DNA from 2 places in the Micromonospora echinaurantiaca genome. Region 2 is predicted to be linked to the other one. Evidence: riboswitches for the same ligand, from Rfam matches in the RefSeq annotation. Region 2 holds a riboswitch; the other holds the start of a gene.

Region 1 (3,366 bases), 1.0 Mb from region 2:
GAGGGTCTCCAGGCCGACCACCAGCCGGCGGGCGAGCGCCTCGATCAGGTCCACCGCGTCGGCGGCGGTGCCGGCCGGCCCGTCGACGATGTCGGTCAGCGCCGCCGGCGGGGTCAGCCGCTCCCCCGGCGCGGCGAGCAGCGCCTGCTCGTCCAGCCCGTACGCGGCGGCGAGCGCCTGCCGCAGGCCGGGTAGCGCGTACCGGCCACCCCAGACCTGCGGGGCGCGCAGCACGGCGAGGACGAGGTTGGCCCGGGGTTCGCCGGTCGGCGCGGCGGCGAGCACGTGCAGCCCGTCGCGGATCTGCACGTCCTTGACCTCGCACAGGTAGCCGTCGAGGTGCAGCACGAAGTCGTCGAAGTCGTCCTCGCCGGGCATCTGCTCGGTGTGCAGGTCGTGGTGCAGCTCGGCGGCGCGCACGAGTGCCCAGATCTGCGCCCGCACGGTGGGCACCTTGGCCGGGTCGAGGGCCTGCACGGTGGCGTACTCGTCGAGCAGTTGCTCGAGCCGGGCCAGGTCGCCGTACGTCTCGGCGCGGGCCATCGGCGGCACCAGGTGGTCCACGACCACGGCGTGCGCGCGGCGCTTGGCCTGGGTGCCCTCGCCGGGATCGTTGACGATGAACGGGTAGACCAGCGGCAGGTCGCCGAGGACGGCGTCGGGGGCGCACCCGGCGGCCAGGCCGAGTCCCTTCCCGGGCAGCCACTCCAGGGTGCCGTGCTTGCCCAGGTGCACCACCGCGTCCGCGCCGAAGCCGCCGTCGGCGACCGGCGCCGCCAGCCAGCGGTACGCGGCCAGGTAGTGGTGGCTGGGCGGCAGGTCCGGGTCGTGGTAGATGGCGATCGGGTTCTCCCCGAAGCCGCGCGGCGGCTGGATCAGCAGCACCACGTTGCCGAACCGCAGCCCGGCCAGCACGATGTCGCCGCCGTCGGTGTACAGCTCGCCGGGTGGTTCGCCCCAGTGCTCGCGCATTCGTTCGCGCAGCTCGGCGGGCACCTGGTCGAACCAGCGGCGGTAGCGCTCGCCCGGCACCCGGGCCGGCGCGGCGGCGAGCTGCTCCGGGGTGAGCCACTCGACGTCGTGCCCGCCGGCGGCGATCAGGGCGTGGATGAGCGCGTCCCCGTCGTCCGGCGGTGGCGCGTCGCCGAGGTGGTAGCCGGCGTCGGCGAGCGCGGCGAGCAGCCGGACCGCCGAGGCGGGGGTGTCCAGGCCGACCGCGTTGCCGACCCGGGAGTGCTTCGTCGGGTACGAGCTGAGCACCACCGCCACCCGCTTGCGCGCGTTCGGCAGCCGGCGCAGCCGGGCCTGCCGCACCGCGATGCCGGCCACCCGGGCGGCGCGTTCCGGGTCGGCGACGTAGCCGGAGAGCCCGTCGGCGTCGATCCGCTTGAACGAGAACGGCACGGTGATGATCCGGCCGTCGAACTCCGGCACCGCGACCTGCATGGCGGCGTCCAACGGGGACAGTCCGGCGTCGCTGCCCGCCCACTGCTGCCGGGTGCTGGTGAGGCAGAGCGCCTGGATCACCGGCACGTCGAGGGCGGCGAGCGCGCCCACGTCCCAGGCGTCCTCGTCGCCGCCACCGGAGGCGTCCGCGGCGACCGTGCCGCCGGCCGCGAGCACGGTGACCAGCAGCGCGTCACAGCCGGCCAGGAGGCGCAGCGGACCGGCGTCGGCGGTGAGCCCGCGCAGCGAGCCGCAGAAGACCGGCAGCGGGTTGCCGCCGGCGGCGTCGACCGCGGCGGCGAGGGTGTCCACGAAGGCGGTGTTCCCGGCGAGGGCGTGCGCCCGGTAGAAGACGATGCCGACGGTCGGCCGGTCCGGGTCGGCGGGGTGCTCGCCGTACAGCCCGTGGGCCGGGGTGGGTGCGGGTGGGGCGAAGCCCTCGCCGGTGAGCAGCACGGTGTCGGAGAGGAACCGGGCCAGCTGGGCGAGGTTGGCCGGCCCGCCCTCGACCAGGTAGGCCAGTGCCTCGGTGGCCACTCCGGACGGCACGGTGGAGGCGGCCATCAGCTCGGCGTCCGGCACCGGCTCGCCGCCGAGCACCACCGTCGGCACGCCGGAGGCGAGCACCGCGGCCAGGCCGTCCGGCCACGCCTGCCGGCCGCCGAGCAGGCGTACGACCGCGAGGTGGACGCCGTCGAGCAGCGCGGGTACGGCGTCGACGGCGACCCGGGCCGGGTTGGCCAGCCGGTAGTCGGCGCCGCTGGCCCGGGCGGCGAGCAGGTCGGTGTCGGCGGTGGAGAGCAGCAGGATGCGCACGGGTGACTCCGGACAGTGACGCCCACCCGGTCGACGGCGGCGGCCGGGCACGGCGGGGCGGGTGCTGGTTCAGCGGGCAGGCGCCGCCGGCGACCGGTTCACCGGCGGCAGGCCGGTACCGGGCGGCAGCGTGCGGAACTCAGCGGTGAACGGCGGGGCGGCGGCCCGGGGCGGGCGCGGCGGCGCGGCGGCCCGCAGCGGGGCGGGTGGGCGCGGGTGCGCGGTCGCGGCCGGGCCGGGTGCGGCGATGGCCGTCGACAATGGAGACGCGGTGCGTCATCGGGTCCTCCTCGGGTGTCCACGCCCTGGGGTCAACTCCCGACGGCCGAAGTATCCTGGCTCCCGGATCGACGCTCACCCCCGGCCTTCCAACCGCGCACGCACGGCCGTGGCTCACGAGGGGGGATCGCTCCCCGGTGACAGTGGCGGGACCGCGCCGGAATCGCACCGGCTTCCTTCACTGCCGTCAGGCCGGGAATGCTGCCACACCGGCGTTGCGCCGGTCAACGCGCCCTCGGGATACCTCGCCCGACGTCGACGCGCACCCGAGCCGACCCTCAAGCTCCACTGTGATCCCACCTGCCCGGCGGCGCGCCCGCGAACGCCGCCGCCTAGGATCGGGCCACGACCAGCCGCGTCGCGTTCGAGGAGGTGCCGCCATCACCGACATCACCGACATCACCGACATCAGGTTCGAGCACCTTGCCGGCCGGGTCTGGCGCTGCCCCGGCGACCCGGATCCGGCGGCCGTGCAGGCCGGCGTCGCGCTGGTGGCCGACGACCGGGGCAGCGTGCTGATCGACGCCGGGCAGAGCCCCGCGCACGCCCGGGAGATCCAGGCCGCGCTGCGCGCCGCCGGGTTGCCGCCACCACGCTGGCTGGTCTACACCCACCACCACTGGGACCACGTCTGGGGCGCCTGCGCCTGGCCCGGCGTGGAGATCGTCGGGCACGTCACCGGCGAGCGGCTGCTGCGCGCGGAGGCCGACCGGCCGTGGAGCCACCGGTACCTGCGCGAGCAGGTGCGGGCCAACCCCCGGCTCGGCCCGAGCTTCCGGGCCCGGGCGCTGGCGGTCGACTCGTGGGACGACTTCGCGGTGCTGC
Region 2 (3,366 bases):
GGGGTGCGCGCCGAACCGCTCCGCCAGGCCGGCCGAGGTCTCCAGGGCGGTCAGGAAGATCTCCTCCTGCACCCGGGTGGACAGCTCCTTCGCCTCGGCCGAGTCGAACGGCAGGCGCAGCGTGAAGAACGCGTCCTGCAGTCCCATCAGGCCGAGCCCGACCGGCCGCCAGCGTGGGTTCGATGCCGCCGCCTGCTCGGCCGGGTAGTAGTTGATGTCGATCACCCGATCGAGGAACACCACCGCGGTGCGGACGGTCGACCGCAGCTTCGCCCAGTCGACCCCGTCGGCGGTGACGTGCGTGCCGAGGTTGACCGAGCCCAGGTTGCACACCGCCGTCTCGGTGTCGTCGTTCACCTCGAGGATCTCGGTGCAGAGATTCGACAGGTGGATCGTGTTGCCCGGCGCACCGGTCTGGTTGGACAGCCGGTTCGACGGGTCCTTGAACGTCATCCACCCGTTGCCGGTCTGCGCCAGCGTGCGCATCATCCGCCCGTACAGGTCCCGGGCCCGGACCGTCCGGACCGCCTTCTTCTCCGCGACCCGGTAGGCGGCGTCGAACTCCTCGCCGTACAGGTCGGGCAGCTCCGGCGCGTCGGACGGGTCGATCAGCGACCAGTCGCCGTCCGCCTCGACCCGGCGCATGAACTCGTCCGGGATCCAGTTGGCCAGGTTGAGGTTGTGCGTACGCCGGGACTCCTCGCCGGTGTTGTCGCGCAGCTCCAGGAACTCCTCGATGTCCGGGTGCCACGGCTCCAGGTAGACGCAGGCCGCGCCCTTGCGCCGGCCGCCCTGGTTGACCGCGGCGACACCGGCGTCGAGGGTCTTCAGGAACGGCACGATGCCGTTGGAGCGGCCGTTCGTGCCGCGGATCAGCGCGCCCCGGCCGCGCACCCGAGACCAGGAGATGCCGATGCCGCCGGAGAACTTCGACAGCTTCGCCACCTGGTGGTACCGCTCGTAGATCGAGTCCAACTCGTCCCGCGGCGAGTCCACCAGGAAGCACGACGACATCTGGGTGTGCCGGGTGCCCGCGTTGAACAACGTCGGTGAGCTGGGCAGGTACGCCAGTGACGACATCAGGCGGTAGAACCCGACCGCCTCGACCGGCGTCTGCGACAACCCGCAGGCCACCCGCAGCAGCCAGTACTGCGGCGTCTCCACCACCAGCCGCGACTCGGGGTGGCGCAGCAGGTACCGGTCGGCGACGGTACGCAGCCCGAAGTACTCGAAGCGCAGGTCACCGTCCGGGTCCACGGCGTCGTCCAGTTCCCGGGCGTTGTCGGCCACGAACGCGGCGGTGTCGTCGCCGATCAGGCCCAGGCCGTGGGCGTATCCGATGGACTGGCTGAAGCTCGCCACATCCTGCCCGCGGACCTCCTTGTCCACGTACGCGGCCAACAGCCGCGCCGCGAGCCTGGAGTACTGCGGCTCCTCGCCGATCAGCTCCGCCGCCGTCTGGATCGACAACTTGTCCAGCTCCGCGGTGGTCGCTCCATCGTAGAGACCACTGATCGTCTTCGTGGCCACCCGCAACGGGTCCACCTCGGCCAGGTCGGCGGCCCACCGCTGCACCGCCTCGACGATCCGGTTGACGTCCACCGGCTCGGTGCCACCGTTGCGTTTGCGGACCCGCATCACCTGCCGGCGCTGCTCCGGTGCGCCCGCGCCCGGCCCGGACCGCTCCCGTACCACCGTCATGACCTCTCCTCGCGCTGTCTCCGATGGCCATCGGACGCGGGAGAACGCCAACGGGCCCGACGCAGGCCCGGTTGCTGGCGTCGGTCGTCCCGCGCGACCTCCGACCGCCGCGCGCGACGGCGCACGGCGCGCTGGCAGGTCTTCGGACTCGCGGGCCTGACCGGGGTCGCCGGTCGCCTACTGGCCGTCGCTTCCCAGGCCGGTGCGGCCCAGTGCTGTTGACGGCGGTCGTTCCCACTCACCGCTGCGGGGCAGTCCCGGACTCGCACCGGGTTCCCTCTTGCCTCGGCCGCCGTCACGCGGCCGAACCAGCTGCGTGGGACACCATATATGCCGCTGCCGTCGTGCGGGCAACACCAGATGTCGCGTCAGCGTGTCGGCTTCGTCTCACCGGTCGTCGCGCCGGACGGCAGCCGCCCGCCTCGCCGTCGGGCGCGCTTGACGGCAGCCGCCCGCCCCGCCGTTTGGCGCGCCGGGCGGCGGGGCGGCCGCCGCGGCCAGCAATCCGCGGCCGTGGCCCGCGACCCGCGGAACGCCTCTGAGCAGGGTCGCGAGGCGGCGGCCGCCGGACGGCAGGTGTTCGGGCGGGGGGCGGCCGCTTGCCCGGAGGATGACCGCCGGATAGCCTCTCGCCGTCAAGGTGCACGGGAAGCCGGTGTGAGACCGGCGCGGCCCTCGCCACTGTGACCGGGTAGCGATCTCCGACGACGCCACTGGGCCCACCCGGGCCTGGGAAGGCCGGAGCGAGCGTCGATCCGGGAGCCAGGAGACCGGCCTTGACGAGTGATCTCATCCACGAGGTGTTGGAGAGGAAGGTCGTCCCGTGCACATTGCCGAGGGCTATCTACCCCCGGTGCAGGCCGCGGCGTGGTTCGCGGTGTCCGCACCGTTCGTCGTCCACGGCAGCCGGGCACTGGTCCGGCAGGTCCGCCGCGATCCGGAGTCGAAACTGCTGCTGGGGGCGGCCGGCGCGTTCACGTTCGTGCTGTCCGCGTTGAAGATCCCGTCGGTCACCGGATCGTGTTCGCACCCCACCGGCACCGGGCTGGGCGCGGTGCTGTTCCGGCCACCGCTGATGAGCGTGCTGGGCGGCATCGTGCTGCTGTTCCAGGCGGTGCTGCTGGCCCACGGCGGGTTGAGCACGCTGGGCGCGAACATCTTCTCGATGGCGATCGTCGGCCCCTGGGTCGCCTTCGCCGTCTACTCCCTGATCCGCCGGGTCGGTGGCGGGATGGACGTGGCCGTGTTCGCCGCCGCGGCGCTGGGTGACCTGGCCACCTACTGCGTCACCAGCGTCCAGCTGGCGCTGGCGTTCCCCGACCCGGCCGCCGGGTTCGTCGCCGCACTGGCGAAGTTCGGCGGGATCTTCGCGGTGACCCAGATCCCGCTGGCGATCAGCGAAGGGCTGCTCTCCGTGCTCGTGGTACGCCTGCTGACGCGTACCAGCGGCGACGACCTGCGCCGGCTCGGGGTGCTGCGGACGCCGGCGGAGGTGCGGGCGTGAAGCGCTTCACCCGGGTGAACCTGCTGTTGCTGCTCGCGGTGCTGGTCCTGGCGGTGGCGCCGGTGGCGCTCGGACTCGGATCGGGCGACGAGCCCTTCGCCGGCGCGGACGCCCTGGCCGAGCAGGCGATCGTGGCCGACCACCCCGACTACGAGCCGTGG

The links. Region 2 has a riboswitch for cobalamin ahead of GA0070609_RS08035 (ribonucleoside-diphosphate reductase subunit alpha). Riboswitches for the same ligand answer to the same signal wherever they lie in the genome.
Region 1: it holds a riboswitch for cobalamin, as region 2 does, so the genes downstream of both, cobN (cobaltochelatase subunit CobN) here and GA0070609_RS08035 (ribonucleoside-diphosphate reductase subunit alpha) in region 2, are expected to answer to the same signal.

The regions. Positions count from the first base shown of each region.
Region 1 covers NZ_LT607750.1:2,789,778-2,793,143, forward strand. The annotation lists gene cobN (cobaltochelatase subunit CobN) at 1-2,262, opposite strand, end outside; cobalamin riboswitch at 2,591-2,720, opposite strand; gene GA0070609_RS12845 (MBL fold metallo-hydrolase) at 2,832-3,366, shown strand, end outside.
Region 2 covers NZ_LT607750.1:1,751,851-1,755,216, forward strand. The annotation lists gene GA0070609_RS08035 (ribonucleoside-diphosphate reductase subunit alpha) at 1-1,701, opposite strand, end outside; cobalamin riboswitch at 1,818-2,029, opposite strand; cobalamin riboswitch at 2,323-2,494, shown strand; gene GA0070609_RS08040 (energy-coupling factor ABC transporter permease) at 2,525-3,205, shown strand; gene GA0070609_RS08045 (energy-coupling factor ABC transporter substrate-binding protein) at 3,202-3,366, shown strand, end outside.